DNA from 3 places in the Escherichia albertii genome. Region 2 is predicted to be linked to each of the others. Evidence: predicted binding sites of a transcription regulator. Region 2 holds the regulator's gene; each other region holds the start of a gene.
The links. Region 2 encodes PhoB, which activates phosphate uptake and scavenging genes when phosphate is short. Its sites were predicted from a motif close to CTGTCATAAAACTGNCNNAT; they were not measured.

Region 1: a site for PhoB is predicted at 3,033-3,052, ahead of uvrB (excinuclease ABC subunit UvrB). Genes of this name have one in related genera too.
Region 3: a site for PhoB is predicted at 2,592-2,611, ahead of opgB (phosphatidylglycerol--membrane-oligosaccharide glycerophosphotransferase). Genes of this name have one in related genera too.

Annotation. Positions count from the first base shown of each region.
Region 1 covers NZ_CP117568.1:4,545,097-4,550,876, forward strand. The annotation lists gene bioB (biotin synthase BioB) at 1-141, shown strand, start outside; gene bioF (8-amino-7-oxononanoate synthase) at 138-1,292, shown strand; gene bioC (malonyl-ACP O-methyltransferase BioC) at 1,279-2,034, shown strand; gene bioD (dethiobiotin synthase) at 2,027-2,707, shown strand; gene uvrB (excinuclease ABC subunit UvrB) at 3,282-5,303, shown strand; gene yvcK (uridine diphosphate-N-acetylglucosamine-binding protein YvcK) at 5,495-5,780, opposite strand, start outside.
Region 2 covers NZ_CP117568.1:4,122,069-4,127,848, reverse strand. The annotation lists gene brnQ (branched-chain amino acid transporter carrier protein BrnQ) at 1-860, opposite strand, end outside; gene phoR (phosphate regulon sensor histidine kinase PhoR) at 1,267-2,562, opposite strand; gene phoB (phosphate response regulator transcription factor PhoB) at 2,620-3,309, opposite strand; gene sbcD (exonuclease subunit SbcD) at 3,498-4,700, shown strand; gene sbcC (exonuclease subunit SbcC) at 4,697-5,780, shown strand, end outside.
Region 3 covers NZ_CP117568.1:3,699,196-3,704,975, reverse strand. The annotation lists gene PS053_RS17945 (threonine/serine exporter family protein) at 1-50, shown strand, start outside; gene PS053_RS17940 (threonine/serine exporter) at 41-514, shown strand; gene dnaT (primosomal protein DnaT) at 620-1,159, shown strand; gene dnaC (replicative helicase loader DnaC) at 1,162-1,899, shown strand; gene yjjA (DUF2501 domain-containing protein YjjA) at 1,956-2,450, shown strand; gene opgB (phosphatidylglycerol--membrane-oligosaccharide glycerophosphotransferase) at 2,704-4,995, shown strand; gene lgoD (L-galactonate oxidoreductase) at 5,175-5,780, opposite strand, start outside.

The DNA.
Region 1 (5,780 bases), 420 kb from region 2:
GACCTGCAACTGTTCCGCAAACTGGGGCTAAACCCACAACAAACCGCCGTGCTGGCGGGCGATAACGAACAACAGCAACGTCTGGAGCAGGCGCTGATGACCCCGGACACTGACGAATATTACAACGCGGCAACGCTATGAGCTGGCAGGAAAAAATCAATGCGGCGCTCGATGCGCGGCGTGCTGCCGATGCCCTGCGTCGTCGTTATCCGGTGGCGCAAGGAGCCGGGCGCTGGCTGGTGGCAGATGATCGCCAGTATCTGAATTTTTCCAGCAATGATTACCTCGGCTTAAGCCATCATCCGCAGATTATCCGCGCCTGGCAGCAGGGTGCGGAACAATTCGGCGTCGGCAGCGGTGGTTCCGGGCATGTCAGCGGTTATAGCGTGGCGCATCAGGCGCTGGAAGAAGAACTGGCTGAGTGGCTGGGTTATTCACGGGCGCTGCTGTTTATCTCCGGGTTTGCTGCCAATCAGGCAGTCATTGCCGCGATGATGGCGAAAGAGGATCGTATCGTTGCCGACCGACTGAGTCACGCTTCATTGCTGGAGGCAGCCAGCTTAAGCCCGTCCCAGCTTCGTCGTTTTGCTCATAACGATGTCGCTCATCTGGCACGCCTGCTTGCTACCTCCTGTCCGGGGCGACAACTGGTGGTGACAGAGGGCGTATTCAGTATGGACGGCGATAGTGCGCCGCTGGCGGAAATCCAGCAGGTAACGCAACAGTGTAATGGTTGGTTGATGGTCGACGATGCCCATGGTACGGGCGTTATTGGAGAGCAAGGACGCGGGAGCTGCTGGCAGAATAAGGTGAAGCCGGAACTGTTGGTGGTCACTTTTGGCAAAGGATTTGGCGTCAGCGGGGCGGCAGTGCTTTGCTCCGATATGGTCGCGGATTATCTGCTGCAGTTTGCTCGCCATCTTATCTACAGCACCAGTATGCCGCCCGCTCAGGCGCAGGCATTACGTGCGTCGCTGGCGGTGATTCGTAGCGAAGAGGGGGAGGCTCGGCGCGAAAAGCTGGCTGATCTGATTACGCGTTTTCGTGCCGGAGTGCAGGGTTCGCCATTTACTCTCGCGGATTCTCACAGTGCCATTCAACCATTAATCGTCGGTGATAACAGTCATGCATTACGACTGGCAGAAAAGCTGCGTCAGCAAGGTTGTTGGGTCACGGCAATTCGCCCACCAACCGTACCGGCTGGCACCGCGCGGTTGCGTCTGACCTTAACTGCGGCTCATGAAACGCAGGATATTGACCGCTTGCTGGAGGCGTTACATGGCAACCGTTAATAAACAAGCGATTGCGGCGGCATTTGGTCGGGCAGCCTCACAGTATGAGCAACACGCAGAGTTACAGCGCCGTAGCGCTGATGCCTTACTGGCAATGCTCCCGCAGCGTAAATACGCCCGTGTGCTGGACGCAGGCTGTGGGCCGGGCTGGATGAGTCGTTACTGGCGCGAACGCAGTGGACAGGTGACGGCATTAGATATTTCTTCGCCGATGCTTGCGCAGGCACGTCAGCAAGATGCCGCAGATTACTATCTTGCAGGGGATATCGAATCCTTACCGTTGTCTTCTGCGACTTTCGATCTCGCGTGGAGCAATCTCGCCGTGCAGTGGTGCGCTGAATTATCCACGGCATTAGGCGAGCTTTATCGGGTGATACGCCCCGGAGGCGTAGTGGCGTTTACTACTCTGGTGCAAGGCTCGTTACCCGAGTTACATCAGGCATGGCAGGCGGTAGATGAGCGAACCCATGCAAACCGCTTTTTATCGCAAGCTGACATTGAATGGACGTTGAAAGGTTTTCGTCATCAGCATCGTCTTCAACCCATCACGCTGTGGTTTGATGACGCACTCAGCGCCATGCGTTCACTGAAAGGTATTGGCGCAACGCATCTTCACGAAGGGCGCGACCCGCGAATATTAACCCGTTCCCAGCTACAGCAACTGCAACTAGCTTGGCCGCAACAACAGAGGCGATATCCTCTGACGTATTATCTTTTTATAGGAGTGATTGTTCGTGAATAAACGTTATTTTGTCACAGGAACGGATACCGAAGTGGGGAAAACTGTCGCCAGTTGCGCACTATTACAGGCTGCGCGGGCCGTTGGTTACCGGGCTGCGGGATATAAACCAGTGGCTTCTGGCAGCGAAATGACTGTCGAAGGTTTACGCAACAGTGACGCATTGGCGTTACAGCGCAACAGCAGCCGACAACTGGATTATGCCATGATAAATCCTTACACCTTCGCAGAACCTACCTCGCCGCATATTATCAGTGCGGAAGAGGGGAGACCTATTGACCCGGCGGTTATGAGTGCGGGATTGCGCACGCTGGAAAAACAGGTTGATTGGGTGCTGGTCGAGGGGGCCGGAGGTTGGTTCACACCGCTTTCTGATGCCTTTACTTTTGCCGATTGGGTTATGCAGGAACAATTGCCAGTGATACTGGTGGTAGGGGTAAAACTCGGCTGTATTAACCATGCGATGCTGACTGCACAGGCTATACAACATGCCGGACTCACTCTGGCAGGGTGGGTGGCAAACGATGTGACGCCGCCAGGTAAACGTCACGGTGAATATATGGCCACGCTCGAAGAGATGATTCCCGCCCCGTTGCTGGGAGAAATCCCCTGGCTTAAGGAAAATCCAGAAAATGCACTAACCGGAAAGTACATCAATCTCACATCATTGTTGTAGCAATAAATTTGGTTGAATTGCGAGCAAGAACGTGCCTTCGATTGCCTGTAATTTAACCAATTAAATTCTAAAAAAATCACGAAAAAAATTTTACCTTCGCATCATGTGGTTAGTGTGGGAATTGCCCAGGCGGCGGAGGATACGGGCTGCAGGCAGTTATCCACTATTCCTGTGGATAACCATGTGTATTAGAGTTAGAAAACGCGAGGCAAGCGAGAGAATACGCGGCTTGCACGCAAATTGGCGCGAAAGAAGGCTTGGGGAAATATTTGTTATTTTTTAATTAGTTAGATAAAAGCAATGGCTGTCAGAAAAGAGACTGCTTTTGCCATAAATCTGTCATCAGTCATCTTGACAAATGTTAAAAAAACCGCCGTTTTGGGGATAAACCTGCAAACCTGGAGTTTTATCTTGTCACGGAGCAAATTTTACCCACATTCGACACCTTAGTTCACGGTGTAACAGAAATATTGTGGCGTGTAACTGTTTTTTTATCCAGTATAATTTGTTGGCATTATTAAGTACGGCGAGTAAAATTACATACCTGTCCGCCCACAGCCTCAGGTAGCGACTCATGAGTAAACCGTTCAAACTGAATTCCGCTTTCAAACCTTCTGGCGATCAGCCAGAGGCGATCCGACGTCTCGAAGAGGGGCTGGAAGATGGCCTGGCGCACCAGACACTGCTCGGCGTAACTGGCTCTGGTAAAACCTTCACCATCGCTAACGTTATCGCTGATCTGCAACGTCCAACCATGGTGTTGGCGCCGAATAAAACGCTGGCGGCCCAGTTGTACGGCGAGATGAAAGAGTTTTTCCCCGAAAACGCGGTGGAATATTTCGTCTCCTATTATGACTACTATCAGCCAGAAGCCTACGTACCGAGTTCTGACACTTTCATTGAGAAAGATGCTTCGGTAAACGAACATATTGAACAGATGCGGCTTTCAGCAACCAAAGCCTTGCTGGAGCGGCGGGACGTGGTAGTGGTCGCGTCTGTTTCTGCCATCTATGGTCTGGGCGATCCCGATTCATATCTGAAGATGATGCTGCATCTGACGGTCGGCATGATTATCGATCAGCGAGCGATCCTGCGCCGCCTGGCGGAGTTGCAATATACCCGCAACGACCAGGCTTTTCAGCGCGGGACTTTCCGTGTACGTGGCGAGGTGATTGATATTTTCCCGGCGGAATCTGACGATGTTGCGCTACGTGTGGAATTGTTTGATGAAGAGGTGGAGCGACTGTCGCTTTTCGATCCGTTAACCGGGCAGGTTATCTCAACTATCGCGCGATATACCATCTACCCAAAAACACACTATGTCACTCCGCGTGAACGTATTGTGCAGGCGATGGAAGAGATCAAAGAAGAACTGGCTGACCGACGTAAAGTGCTGTTGGCGAATAACAAGCTGCTGGAAGAACAGCGTCTGACTCAACGTACCCAGTTTGATCTGGAGATGATGAACGAGTTGGGTTATTGCTCGGGCATTGAAAACTACTCACGCTTCCTCTCCGGCCGTGGACCTGGCGAACCGCCGCCGACCCTGTTTGATTATCTGCCTGCCGATGGGCTGCTGGTGGTCGATGAATCCCACGTCACCATTCCGCAGATTGGCGGTATGTATCGCGGCGACCGGGCACGTAAAGAAACCCTGGTGGAGTATGGTTTTCGCCTGCCGTCAGCGCTGGATAACCGTCCGCTGAAGTTTGAAGAGTTCGAAGCGCTGGCCCCGCAAACTATCTATGTTTCTGCGACGCCCGGCAATTACGAGCTGGAGAAATCCGGTGGTGATGTGGTAGATCAGGTGGTGCGCCCAACAGGCCTGCTCGACCCGATTATCGAAGTGCGTCCGGTAGCGACGCAGGTCGATGATCTGCTTTCGGAGATTCGCCAGCGTGCGGCGATTAATGAACGCGTCCTGGTCACGACGTTAACCAAACGGATGGCAGAAGATCTGACAGAATATCTGGAAGAACACGGCGAACGCGTGCGTTATCTTCACTCGGACATCGATACCGTCGAGCGTATGGAAATCATCCGCGATTTGCGTCTGGGCGAGTTTGATGTACTGGTGGGGATCAACTTACTGCGCGAAGGTCTGGATATGCCTGAGGTTTCGCTGGTGGCGATCCTCGATGCGGATAAAGAGGGCTTCCTGCGCTCTGAGCGTTCGCTGATTCAGACTATCGGTCGTGCGGCGCGTAACGTCAACGGTAAAGCTATTCTCTATGGCGATAAGATCACCCCGTCGATGGCGAAAGCGATCAGTGAAACCGAACGTCGTCGTGAGAAACAGCAACGCTACAACGAAGAGCACGGCATAACACCACAAGGTCTGAACAAGAAAGTGGTCGATATCCTGGCATTGGGGCAGAGCATTGCCAAAACCAAAGCGAAGGGGAGAGGTAAATCACGTGCGATTGTTGAGCCGGATAATGTGCCAATGGATATGTCGCCAAAAGCGTTGCAGCAGAAAATCCATGAGCTGGAAGCTCAGATGATGAAACACGCACAAAATCTGGAATTCGAGGAGGCTGCGCAAATTCGCGATCAACTGCATCAATTGCGAGAGTTGTTTATTGCCGCATCGTAACAGGATAGCGAAGAAGACTGATGACAAACGAAAAACAGCCTGATGCGCTACGCTTATCAGGCCTACATGATCTCTGCAATATATTGAATTTGCACGGTTTGTAGGCCGGATAAGACGTTCTCGTCGCATCCGGCATGAACAACGCGCGCTTTGTCAGCAATCTGAAGCCGGAATGTTCTTCCGGCTTTCCGTTAACCCAACGCCTGTAATGCTTTTTCCAGCGCGTTATGTAACAACTGGCGGTCATGACGATAGGGGATATCACTGGCTTCCAGTACGTCCTGAATCACTACCCTGTTGCTAACCGCAGAAACGTCCACTTTCGGCCCAACAATCACGGCGTCAATCACCTTCTTACCGACATATCGCTCCATAATCGCCAGCTTATTTTCCAGCTTTAGATTCGCTGCCGGCAAGCTTAACTCCCGCCCAAGATTACCGATATAAACCATCGGTGCTGGTGTGCGTCGTAACGCC
Region 2 (5,780 bases):
ATTAACGCCGCCAGCAAGAAACTACCGCCGCCGCCAAAAGTGTGCTGAACGTAAGCATGCAGAATTGCCGCGCCGTTCGCGGATTGATCAACCAGCGACGCGCTGTCTGAACCCAGACGGAACAGCGCCAGGTACAACAGCGTTAAACCAACACCCGCCATCAGGCCCGCCCAGACGGTATAACGGGTCAGCAGGCGCGCTTCAGTAACGCCGCGAGAACGCGCTGCGTTAACAATAACGATCCCAAATACCATTGCGCCCAGCGTATCCATCGTCAGATAGCCGTTGACGAAGCCATTAGAAAACGCAGCGTTTTGATAAGACTCTGTCGCGGTACTAATAGAACCCGCTGGCCAGACAATTGCAGCAACAGACAGGATAACCAGCGCGATAATTTTCAGCGGCGCAAGGAAGTTACCGACTGTATCCAGCAGTTTGCCCGGATAGAGGGAAACCAGAATAACGATAGCGAAATAGACCAGGCTGTAGATAAACAGCGGAAGCGCGGAGTCGCCTGTCAACGGCGCAATCCCCACTTCAAAGGAGACTGTTGCTGTACGCGGCGTCGCAAACAGCGGCCCCACCGCCAGGTAGCAAACCGTTGCCAGCAGTACACCGGCAACTTTACCAATTGGCGTGCTCAGGCTGTCAACGCCGCCGCCAACTTTCGCCAGCGCCACCACCGTTAATACCGGCAGACCAACGGCAGTAATGAGGAAGCCGAACGCTGCAGTCCAGACGTGTTCGCCCGCCTGCAAGCCGACCATGGGAGGGAAAATAATGTTACCTGCGCCGACGAACAACGCAAATGTCATAAAGCCCAGAGCGATGATATCGCGCGATCTTAACTGATGGGTCATAAATCATACTGCCTGTGGATGTGGTGTTGTAACGTTAAATTTTTGTGCCAATCCCTGGGGATGATACAGCGGTATTTTTAAACAATTTTAGCGGGAAAAACTCCCGACCAAATGCGGCGAAGAATAGTTTTTCGATTTACCGCTTTAATGCAGTCAGTATGACAGCATCTGATGCGCAATTTAAACGCTTATAACGTTTTAAAGCAAGGAGGGATCTAAAAACCAGAGGTATATATCGATAAGAAATCATCAATCAGTATAAAACACTATTTCAGTGAAAAAGATATGGCTAATCATGCGAACAAAAAATCACCATTCGTTGTGAAATTTAGCGTTCGTTTTTTGACTGCAAACAAAAAAAGCCAGCGTCGGCTGGCTTGTGGAAACAAAAAATGACAAAGGTGGATTAATCACTGTTTTTGGCAATTAAACGTTCCGGCAAAACAAAGCTGAAACGCGTGCCTTTACCCAATGTACTCTCAATATTCAGGCGACTTTCGTGATGATTCACCGCATGTTTAACGATGGCTAACCCTAATCCGCTGCCACCTGTTTGTCGGGAACGCGCTTTATCAACACGATAAAAACGCTCCGTCAGTCGCGGAATATGCTCCGGTGCAATGCCTGGCCCGTTATCTTCAACGCTAAACTCGGCACCGTGCGGTACTCGCTGCCAGCGCACGGTAATATGTGTACCTTCCGGCGTATGATTCACCGCGTTATAAACCAGGTTGGAAATCGCACTACGTAGCTGATCTTCATTGCCAGACACTTTGAGGTTGTTATCAATTTCAAAAGTAAATGTCTGTTTGTGCTGGCTCAGAGTCTGAGCTTCACGCTCAACAACGCGCAGCATCATCGGCACATCAACCTTCTCATTCAGCAACTGCGTTGGTGCAGCTTCAATTTTTGACAGTGTCAGCAACTGCTTTACCAGCCCCTCCATCCGCTGGGTCTGTTCACGCATGGTGTGCAACGCTTTTTCTCGAACTGCGCCTTCCAGCGGCTGCTCATGCATCATCTCCAGGTAGCCCTGTAATACCGTCAACGGTGTACGCAACTCATGGCTTACGTTGGCAAAAAAGTTGCGCCGCGCCCCTTCCAGTTGATGCATTTGCGTGACATCGCGCGCCACCATCAGCAACTGTTTATGGGTATAAGGCATGACGCGAATTTCCAGATGCCGCCCGGTGTTGAGTACCAGATTAAGCGGGCGAGAAAAATCGCGAGTTTTCAGATATTGCGTAAACTCCGGGTAACGCAGCAGGTTAAGGATGTTCTGCCCATTATCTTCCGGCCAGCGCAGGCCAAGAATTTGTTGCGCCAGACCGTTGCACCAGAAAATGCCGCCCTCTTCCGTAGTCAGCACCACCGCATCGGGCAGCGACTCCGCGCCGCTACGAAAACGTTTAATAAGATTGCCCAGCTCGCGGCGACGTTTTTTATTACGCAGTTGCATCTGGTGTAAGCCGTACAGCAGCGGTTCCCAGCTACCACGCCCCGGTGGCGGCGTCATACTGCGGTCAACCCACAGCCACCATGAAAGACGCAATAAATTCCAGAAATGCCAGATAAGCAGTCCCGTTACCGATGCCAACAAAAACCAGGGCAGGTAACCAAAAAAAGCACCCAGGATGAAGGCCGGGAGGCAGCAAAGTAGCAGCTCCAGCACCAGCCTTTTCCACGACAGCCGTTCCAGCACGTAAGATACTCCAGTTAAGAAATCATAAGCCCTGCTCTGCGTCCGATGAGCAAGGCGTTAAAAGCGGGTTGAAAAACGATATCCGGTACCGCGCACGGTCTGCACCATGCGGTCATGCCCGCCAGGCTCCAGTGCTTTACGCAGGCGACGAATGTGGACATCGACCGTGCGGTCCTCCACATATACGTTGGTTCCCCAGACATGATTTAACAGTTGTTCGCGACTGTACACGCGTTCGGGATGGGTCATAAAAAAGTGCAGTAGTTTAAATTCTGTCGGCCCCATCTCCAGCGGCTCTTCGCCCGCCATCACCCGGTGAGAAGTCGGATCGAGACTTAGCCCCTGCATCTCAATCACCTCTTCTACCGCCATAGGGGAAATACGGCGCATCACCGCTTTAATTCGCGCCACCAGCTCCTTCGGCGAAAACGGCTTGGTGATATAGTCATCCGCGCCGGTTTCAAGTCCACGCACGCGATCTTCTTCTTCCCCTCTGGCGGTCAACATCACCACCGGGATATCCCGGGTCATTGACTCACGCTTAAGATGTTTGATGAACTGGATACCGGAACCGCCGGGTAACATCCAGTCGAGGAGAATTAAATCCGGCCAGGGTTCATTCAGTTGGTTCACAGCACTGTCATAATCTTCCGCTTCGACTGGCTGAAAGCCATTTTGCTCGAGTACGAAGCAGACCATTTCGCGAATTGGAGCTTCATCTTCTACGACCAGAATACGTCTCGCCATGATTTGCCCTGTTGTAAGAGATAGATTGCGATCATTAATGCGACGCCATTATGCGTCAGATTTATGACAGATTTATGAAAAGAACGTCGCACTCGTCCTCAGGTTATTGATTTCCGGGCGCAGAAAAAAGTAAATCACACACCTGTTTGGGTATAATCGCGCTCATGCTTTTTCGCCAGGAAATTGTTATGCGCATTCTTCACACATCAGACTGGCATCTCGGCCAGAACTTCTACAGCAAAAGCCGCGAAGCTGAACATCAGGCCTTTCTTGACTGGCTGCTGGAGACCGCGCAAACCCATCAGGTAGATGCGATTATTGTTGCCGGTGATGTTTTCGATACCGGCTCACCGCCCAGTTACGCCCGTACGTTATATAACCGCTTTGTTGTCAATTTACAGCAAACCGGCTGTCATCTGGTGGTACTGGCAGGAAACCATGACTCGGTAGCCACGCTGAATGAATCGCGCGATATCATGGCGTTCCTCAATACTACCGTGGTCGCCAGCGCCGGACATGCCCCACAAATCTTGCCACGTCGCGACGGGACGCCTGGCGCGGTGCTATGCCCCATTCCTTTTTTACGCCCGCGTGACATTATTACCAGCCAGGCGGGGCTTAACGGTATTGAAAAACAGCAGCATTTGCTGACAGCGATCACTGACTATTACCAACAACACTATGCCGATGCCTGCAAGCTGCGCGGCGATCAGCCTCTGCCCATCATCGCCACGGGGCATTTAACGACCGTTGGCGCCAGCAAAAGCGACGCCGTGCGCGACATCTATATAGGTACGCTGGATGCCTTCCCGGCACAAAACTTTCCGCCAGCCGACTACATCGCGCTCGGGCATATTCACCGCGCGCAGATTATTGGCGGCATGGAGCATGTTCGCTATTGCGGCTCCCCCATTCCTCTGAGTTTTGATGAATGCGGCAAAAATAAATATGTCCATCTGGTGACATTTTCAAACGGCAAATTAGAGAGCGTGGAAAATCTGAGTGTACCGGTAACACAACCGATGGCGGTACTGAAAGGAGACCTGGCGGCGATTACCACGCAACTGGAACAATGGCGAGATGCGCCGCAGAACCCGCCCATCTGGCTGGATATTGAAATCACTACTGATGAGTATCTGCATGATATTCAGCGCAAAATTCAGACATTAACTGAATCACTGCCTGTGGAAGTCCTGCTGGTACGCCGGAGCCGCGAACAGCGCGAGCGTGTATTGGCCAGCCAACAGCGTGAAACTCTCAGCGAACTTAGCGTCGAGGACGTTTTTAATCGCCGTCTGGCGCTGGAGGAACTTGATGAAACGCAGCATCAACGTCTGCAACATCTTTTCGCCACAACATTGCAGACCCTCGCCGGAGAACATGAAGCATGAAAATTCTCAGCCTGCGCCTGAAAAACCTCAACTCATTAAAAGGCGAATGGAAGATTGATTTCACCCGCGAGCCGTTCGCCAGTAACGGACTATTTGCGATTACCGGCCCTACCGGCGCGGGGAAAACCACGCTGCTGGATGCCATTTGTCTGGCGCTGTATCACGAGACTCCGCGCCTCTCAACCATTTCACAATCGCAAAATGATCTGATGACCCGCGATACCGCCGAATGTCTGGCGGAAGTTGAATTTGAAGTCAAAGGCAAAGCGTACCGCGCATTCTGGAGCCAGAATCGGGCGCGCAACCAGCCGGACGGTAATTTGCAGGTGCCGCGCGTAGAGCTGGCGCGCTGTGCAGACGGTAAAATCCTTGCCGATAAAGTAAAAGATAAGCTGGAATTAACGGCGACATTAACCGGACTGGATTACGGACGTTTCACCCGTTCGATGCTGCTTTCGCAGGGCCAATTTGCAGCCTTCCTCAATGCCAAACCGAAAGAGCGCGCGGAATTGCTCGAGGAGTTAACCGGCACCGAAATCTACGGGCAAATCTCGGCGATGGTCTTTGAACAGCACAAATTGGCCCGTACTGAGCTGGAGAAACTGCAAGCGCAGGCCAACGGCGTCGCGTTGCTCGCACCAGAACAAGTGCAATCGCTGACAGAAAGTTTGCAGGCACTTACTGACGAAGAAAAACAGTTACTTGTCGCGCAACAGCAAGAACAACAATCACTAAACTGGTTAACGCGTCTGGATGAATTACAGAAGGAAACGCGCCGTCGTCAACAAACGCTGCAACAGGCACTGGCAGAGGAAGAAAAAGCGCAACCCCAACTGGCGGCACTCCGTCTGGCACTGCCAGCGCGAAATCTCCGTCCACACTGGGAACGCATCGCAGAACACTCTGCTGCTCTGATGCATACTCGTCAGCAGATTGAGGAAGTGAACACTCGCTTACAAAGCACAATAGCGCTTCGCGCAAGCATTCGTCACCACGCAACACGTTTGTCAGCAGAAATACAACACCGTCAACAAACGCTGAATGCGTGGTTACAGGAAAATGACCGCTTTCGCCTGTGGA
Region 3 (5,780 bases), 420 kb from region 2:
TTGGTGTGGTGATGGCATTAACCATATGGGGGCTACGCGGATGGGTGTAATCGAATTTCTGTTGGCGCTGGCACAGGATATGATCCTCGCGGCTATACCGGCGGTCGGTTTCGCCATGGTGTTCAACGTCCCCATTAGGGCATTACGCTGGTGTGCGCTACTTGGCGCCATGGGTCATGGTACACGGATGATCTTAATGACTACCGGGCTGAATATCGAATGGTCGACATTCATAGCTTCTCTGTTGGTCGGCACCATTGGCATCCAGTGGTCACGCTGGTATCTGGCGCATCCGAAAGTCTTCACCGTGGCGGCGGTGATCCCCATGTTCCCGGGTATTCCCGCCTACACTGCGATGATTTCAGCGGTAAAAATCAGCCAGTTAGGATACAGCGAACCGTTGATGATTGCCCTGTTAACCAACTTTCTTACGGCTTCATCAATTGTTGGCGCATTATCCATTGGCCTTTCCGTTCCTGGATTATGGTTGTACCGCAAGCGTCCCCGCGTATAGAATTGCCTCGCTTAAGCACACGGATGAGAGACAGCCTCCTCTCATCCGTGTGTTACTATAAAAGTAATCTCCCTTCTCGTTCATCGTTCCATATTGAGAAACAGTATGTCTTCCAGAGTTTTGACCCCGGACGTCGTTGGTATTGACGCCCTGGTACACGATCACCAAACCGTTCTGGCAAAAGCTGAAAGCGGTGTGGTTGCCGTATTTGCTAACAACGCCCCGGCCTTTTATGCCGTCACGCCCGCGCGCCTGGCTGAACTGCTGGCGCTGGAAGAAAAGCTGGCACGTCCGGGAAGCGATGTTGCTCTGGACGATCAACTCTATCAGGAACCACAAGCCGCTCCCGTTGCCGTACCAATGGGTAAATTCGCCATGTACCCAGACTGGCAGCCCGATGCCGACTTTATCCGCCAGGCCGCGTTATGGGGCGTGGCGCTAAGAGAGCCGGTAACAGCCGAAGAGTTGGCCTCATTCATTGCCTACTGGCAGGCGGAAGGCAAAGTTTTTCACCATGTACAATGGCAACAAAAACTGGCGCGCAGTCTGCAAATCGGTCGCGCCAGCAGCGGCGGATTAGCCAAACGAGATGTGAACACGGTCAGTGAACCTGACAGCCAAATTCCACCGGGATTCAGAGGATAACGATGAAAAACGTTGGCGACCTGATGCAGCGCCTGCAAAAAATGATGCCTGCTCATATCAAACCCGCCTTCAAAACGGGTGAAGAACTATTAGCCTGGCAGAAAGAACAAGGAGCCATCCGCTCCGCCGCCCTTGAACGCGAGAATCGGGCGATGAAAATGCAGCGCACCTTTAATCGCTCCGGCATTCGTCCGCTACATCAAAATTGCTCCTTCGAGAACTATCGCGTTGAGTGCGAAGGCCAGATGAATGCGTTAAGCAAAGCACGCCAGTATGTGGAAGAGTTCGACGGCAACATTGCCAGCTTTATCTTTTCTGGCAAGCCTGGAACTGGCAAAAACCATCTGGCGGCGGCGATCTGCAACGAACTGCTGCTACGCGGTAAATCAGTCCTGATTATTACCGTGGCCGATATTATGTCGGCGATGAAAGATACCTTCAGAAATAACAGCACCAGTGAAGAGCAGCTACTGAACGATTTGAGTAATGTTGATCTGCTGGTAATCGATGAGATCGGCGTTCAAACCGAATCCAAATATGAAAAAGTGATCATCAACCAGATCGTCGATCGTCGTTCCTCTTCCAAGCGCCCAACCGGGATGCTGACCAACAGCAACATGGAAGAAATGACGAAATTACTGGGTGAGCGAGTGATGGATCGTATGCGGTTAGGTAACAGTCTGTGGGTGATCTTCAACTGGGATAGTTATCGCAGCCGGGTCACGGGCAAAGAATATTAAGACAATTCCGCCCGGCCCTGACGCTATACTGCGACAAAATGCCACTATGAGTAATTATGATGAAAACTGTTAAATACCTTCTGTGCTGTGCAATTACCGCCAGCGCGCTAGTTTCTGCCGGAACACACGCCGCCTCCTGGAAAGAGACGCTCACCAGCGCTGCCAGCGGACTTAGTAACCAGAACAGCACAACACAGGAAGGCGGTTGGTCGCTCTCTTCCTTAACGAGCCTGCTTGGCAGCGGCAATCAAGCGTTAAGCGCAGACAACATGAACAATGCCGCGGGTATTTTGCAATATTGCGCGAAGCAAAAGCTGGCTTCAGTAACCGATGCCGAAAATGTGAAAAACCAGGTGCTGGAAAAATTGGGCCTGAACAGCGAAAAACAGAAAGAAGACACCAACTATCTGGATGGCATTCAGGGTCTGTTAAAGACCAAAGATGGTCAACAGCTCAATCTGGATAATATCGGTACTACTCCGCTAGCAGAGAAAGTGAAAACCAAAGCTTGCGATCTGGTATTAAAACAAGGGCTGAACTTTATCTCCTGATCCACGTAATGCCGCGTTTTAGCTGTTAATTGGCTGACGCGGCAATTCCCTTCTCCTTTTTCCAGTTGTAACGCTCTCATCCCCCGTTATGCGCGAGATTGCCTCTGTCAAAAAAGTCTGTTTATAAACTAATTCCTAACAACATCGCATTTTTTTGACACTAGAATTGCAGCAATATGGCCGCGCCATTACATTGTGCTTCTCAAAAAGCTTAAACATCGGCTACATGGACTGGTTTAGTGAGGATCGCCCGTTGTCAGAACTATTCTCTTTCGCCCTGTTTCTCGCTTCCGTGCTGATCTACGCATGGAAAGCGGGACGTAATACCTGGTGGTTTGCCGCCACATTAACGGTACTGGGACTATTTGTTGTTTTAAACATCACCCTGTTTGCCAGCGACTATTTTACCGGCGACGGCATTAACGACGCGGTGCTCTACACCTTAACGAACAGCCTGACCGGAGCAGGCGTTAGTAAATATATTCTGCCCGGTATTGGGATCGTACTCGCGCTGACTGCCGTTTTCAGCGCGCTGGGCTGGATACTACGCCGACGCCGCCATCATCCTCACCATTTTGGCTACAGCCTGCTGGCGCTATTACTGGCACTGGGTTCAGTGGACGCCAGCCCGGCATTTCGTCAGATAACGGAACTGGTGAAATCCCAGTCACGCGACGGCGATCCTGACTTTGCGGCCTATTACAAAGAACCATCCAAAACCATTCCCAATCCAAAACTCAATCTGGTCTATATCTACGGTGAAAGTCTCGAGAGAACCTATTTTGACAACGACGCTTTTCCAGATCTCACTCCCGAACTGGGCGCACTAAAAAATGAAGGGCTGGATTTCAGCCACACGCAGCAACTGCCGGGAACAGATTACACAATCGCGGGCATGGTGGCTTCCCAGTGCGGCATTCCGCTGTTTGCCCCGTTTGAAGGCAACGCTTCCGCTTCGGTTTCCAGCTTTTTCCCACAGAACATTTGTCTGGGCGATATCCTGAAAAATTCGGGTTATCAGAACTATTTCGTTCAGGGAGCTAACCTGCGTTTTGCAGGCAAAGACGTATTCCTGAAATCGCACGGTTTTGACCATTTATATGGCTCGGAAGAACTGAAAAGCGTGGTGGCGGACCCGCATTATCGCAACGACTGGGGATTCTACGACGATACCGTGCTGGATGAAGCATGGAAAAAATTTGAAGAACTGTCTCGCTCCGGTCAACGATTCTCACTGTTTACCCTGACGGTCGATACCCATCACCCGGATGGTTTTATCTCTCGCACCTGTAACCGCAAAAAATATGATTTTGACGGCAAACCGAACCAGTCATTCAGCGCGGTAAGTTGCAGCCAGGAAAATATCGCGACGTTTATCAACAAAATCAAAGCGTCACCGTGGTTTAAAGATACCGTCATCGTCGTCTCTTCCGACCATCTGGCGATGAACAACACGGCGTGGAAATACCTCAATAAACAGGATCGTAATAACCTGTTTTTCGTCATTCGCGGCGACAAACCACAACAAGAGACGCTGGCAGTAAAGCGTAACACTATGGATAACGGCGCTACGGTGCTGGATATTCTCGGGGGCGATAACTTCCTCGGCCTTGGGCGCAGCAGCTTGTCCGGGCAGTCGATGTCAGAAGTGTTCCTCAACATTAAAGAGAAAGTACTGGCATGGAAGCCGGATATCATCCGCTTATGGAAGTTTCCTACCGAGATGAAAAAGTTCACCATCGACCAGCAGAAAAACATGATTGCCTTCTCGGGTAGCCATTTCCGTTTGCCGCTGCTGTTGCGGGTTTCAGACAAGCGCGTGGAACCCCTGCCGGAAAGTGAGTACTCCGCACCACTGCGTTTCCAGTTGGCTGATTTCGCCCCACGCGACAATTTCGTCTGGGTTGACCGCTGTTACAAGATGGCGCAACTGTGGGCGCCGGAGCTGGCGCTCTCCACCGACTGGTGCGTCTCACAAGGTCAACTTGGCGGGCAACAAATTGTGCAGCATGTTGATAAACCTGAATGGAAAGGCAAAACGGCGTTTAAAGATACCGTCATCGACATGAAACGCTACAAAGAGAATGTGGATACGCTGAAAATTGTCGATAACGACATTCGCTACAAAGCCGACAGCTTCATCTTTAACGTCGCCGGCGCGCCAGAAGAGGTGAAACAGTTTAGCGGTATTTCACGTCCAGAGTCGTGGGGCCGCTGGTCCAACGCGCAGTTGGGCGATGAAGTGAAAATCGAGTATAAACATCCACTGCCGAAGAAGTTTGATCTGGTGATTACCGCTAAAGCGTACGGCAACAACGCCAGCCGACCGATTCCGGTACGAGTAGGAAAAGAAGAGCAAACGATGGTGCTGGGCAACGAGGTGACCACCACGACGTTGCATTTCGATAACCCAACCGATGCCGATACGCTGGTCATTGTGCCGCCAGAACCAGTCTCAACTAACGAAGGAAACATTCTCGGACACTCTCCGCGTAAGCTCGGCATTGGTATGGTAGAAATCAAAGTAGTTGAGCGTGATGGGTAATTATTGACCGACTTGTCGGTCGTATAAGACGCGCAAGCGTCGCATCCGGCATTGAGTACATAATGCCGGATGCGGCGTAAACGCCTTATCCGGTCTATAAAGCATGACTGAAAAGCAGAAAAAGACAGCGCCCAACACTTCCCCGGACGCTGCATGGCAACTTTAGCTATCTCTCATTATCAGAAAGTAATAACCCCTTTAATCAACTCACGATTGTTAATCACATCGCGCTCGTAAGTTTCTGCCAGCGTGGCGAACGGGTAGCAATGAGTTAACATCATGCCCGCAGTAATTTTTCCTTCCGCCATCAGCCGCCCAACTTTAGCAAAATCCTCCGGCGTAGCGTTACGGCTGCCCATCATTGTGGTCTCTTTTTTGTGGAATTCTGGATCAGAGAACTGCAACTCGCCTTTAAACAGACCGACAAATACCACCGTACCGCCGTGGCGAATCAAATTTACGGTGTTATTCATCGCATGTTGATTACCTGTCGCATCGATCACCTTCTGCGCCAGGGAACCGCCAAACTGTTTACGCAACTGGGCATCAAAATCTTCTGCTGACGGGTCCAGAACCGGTAACTCCAGATACGTAGCCACATGTTCGCGCCGGGTCGGGCTGGTATCCGCCACGACCACCTGAGCTCCGTCCGCTTTTGCAATCGCCGCGGCTCCCAGACCAATTGGCCCTGCACCAACCACCAGCACCTGTTCACCAGGGGCAATCGCTGCGCGACGCACCGCATGAGCGCTAATCGCAAAAGGCTCAATCAACGCCGCTGCTTG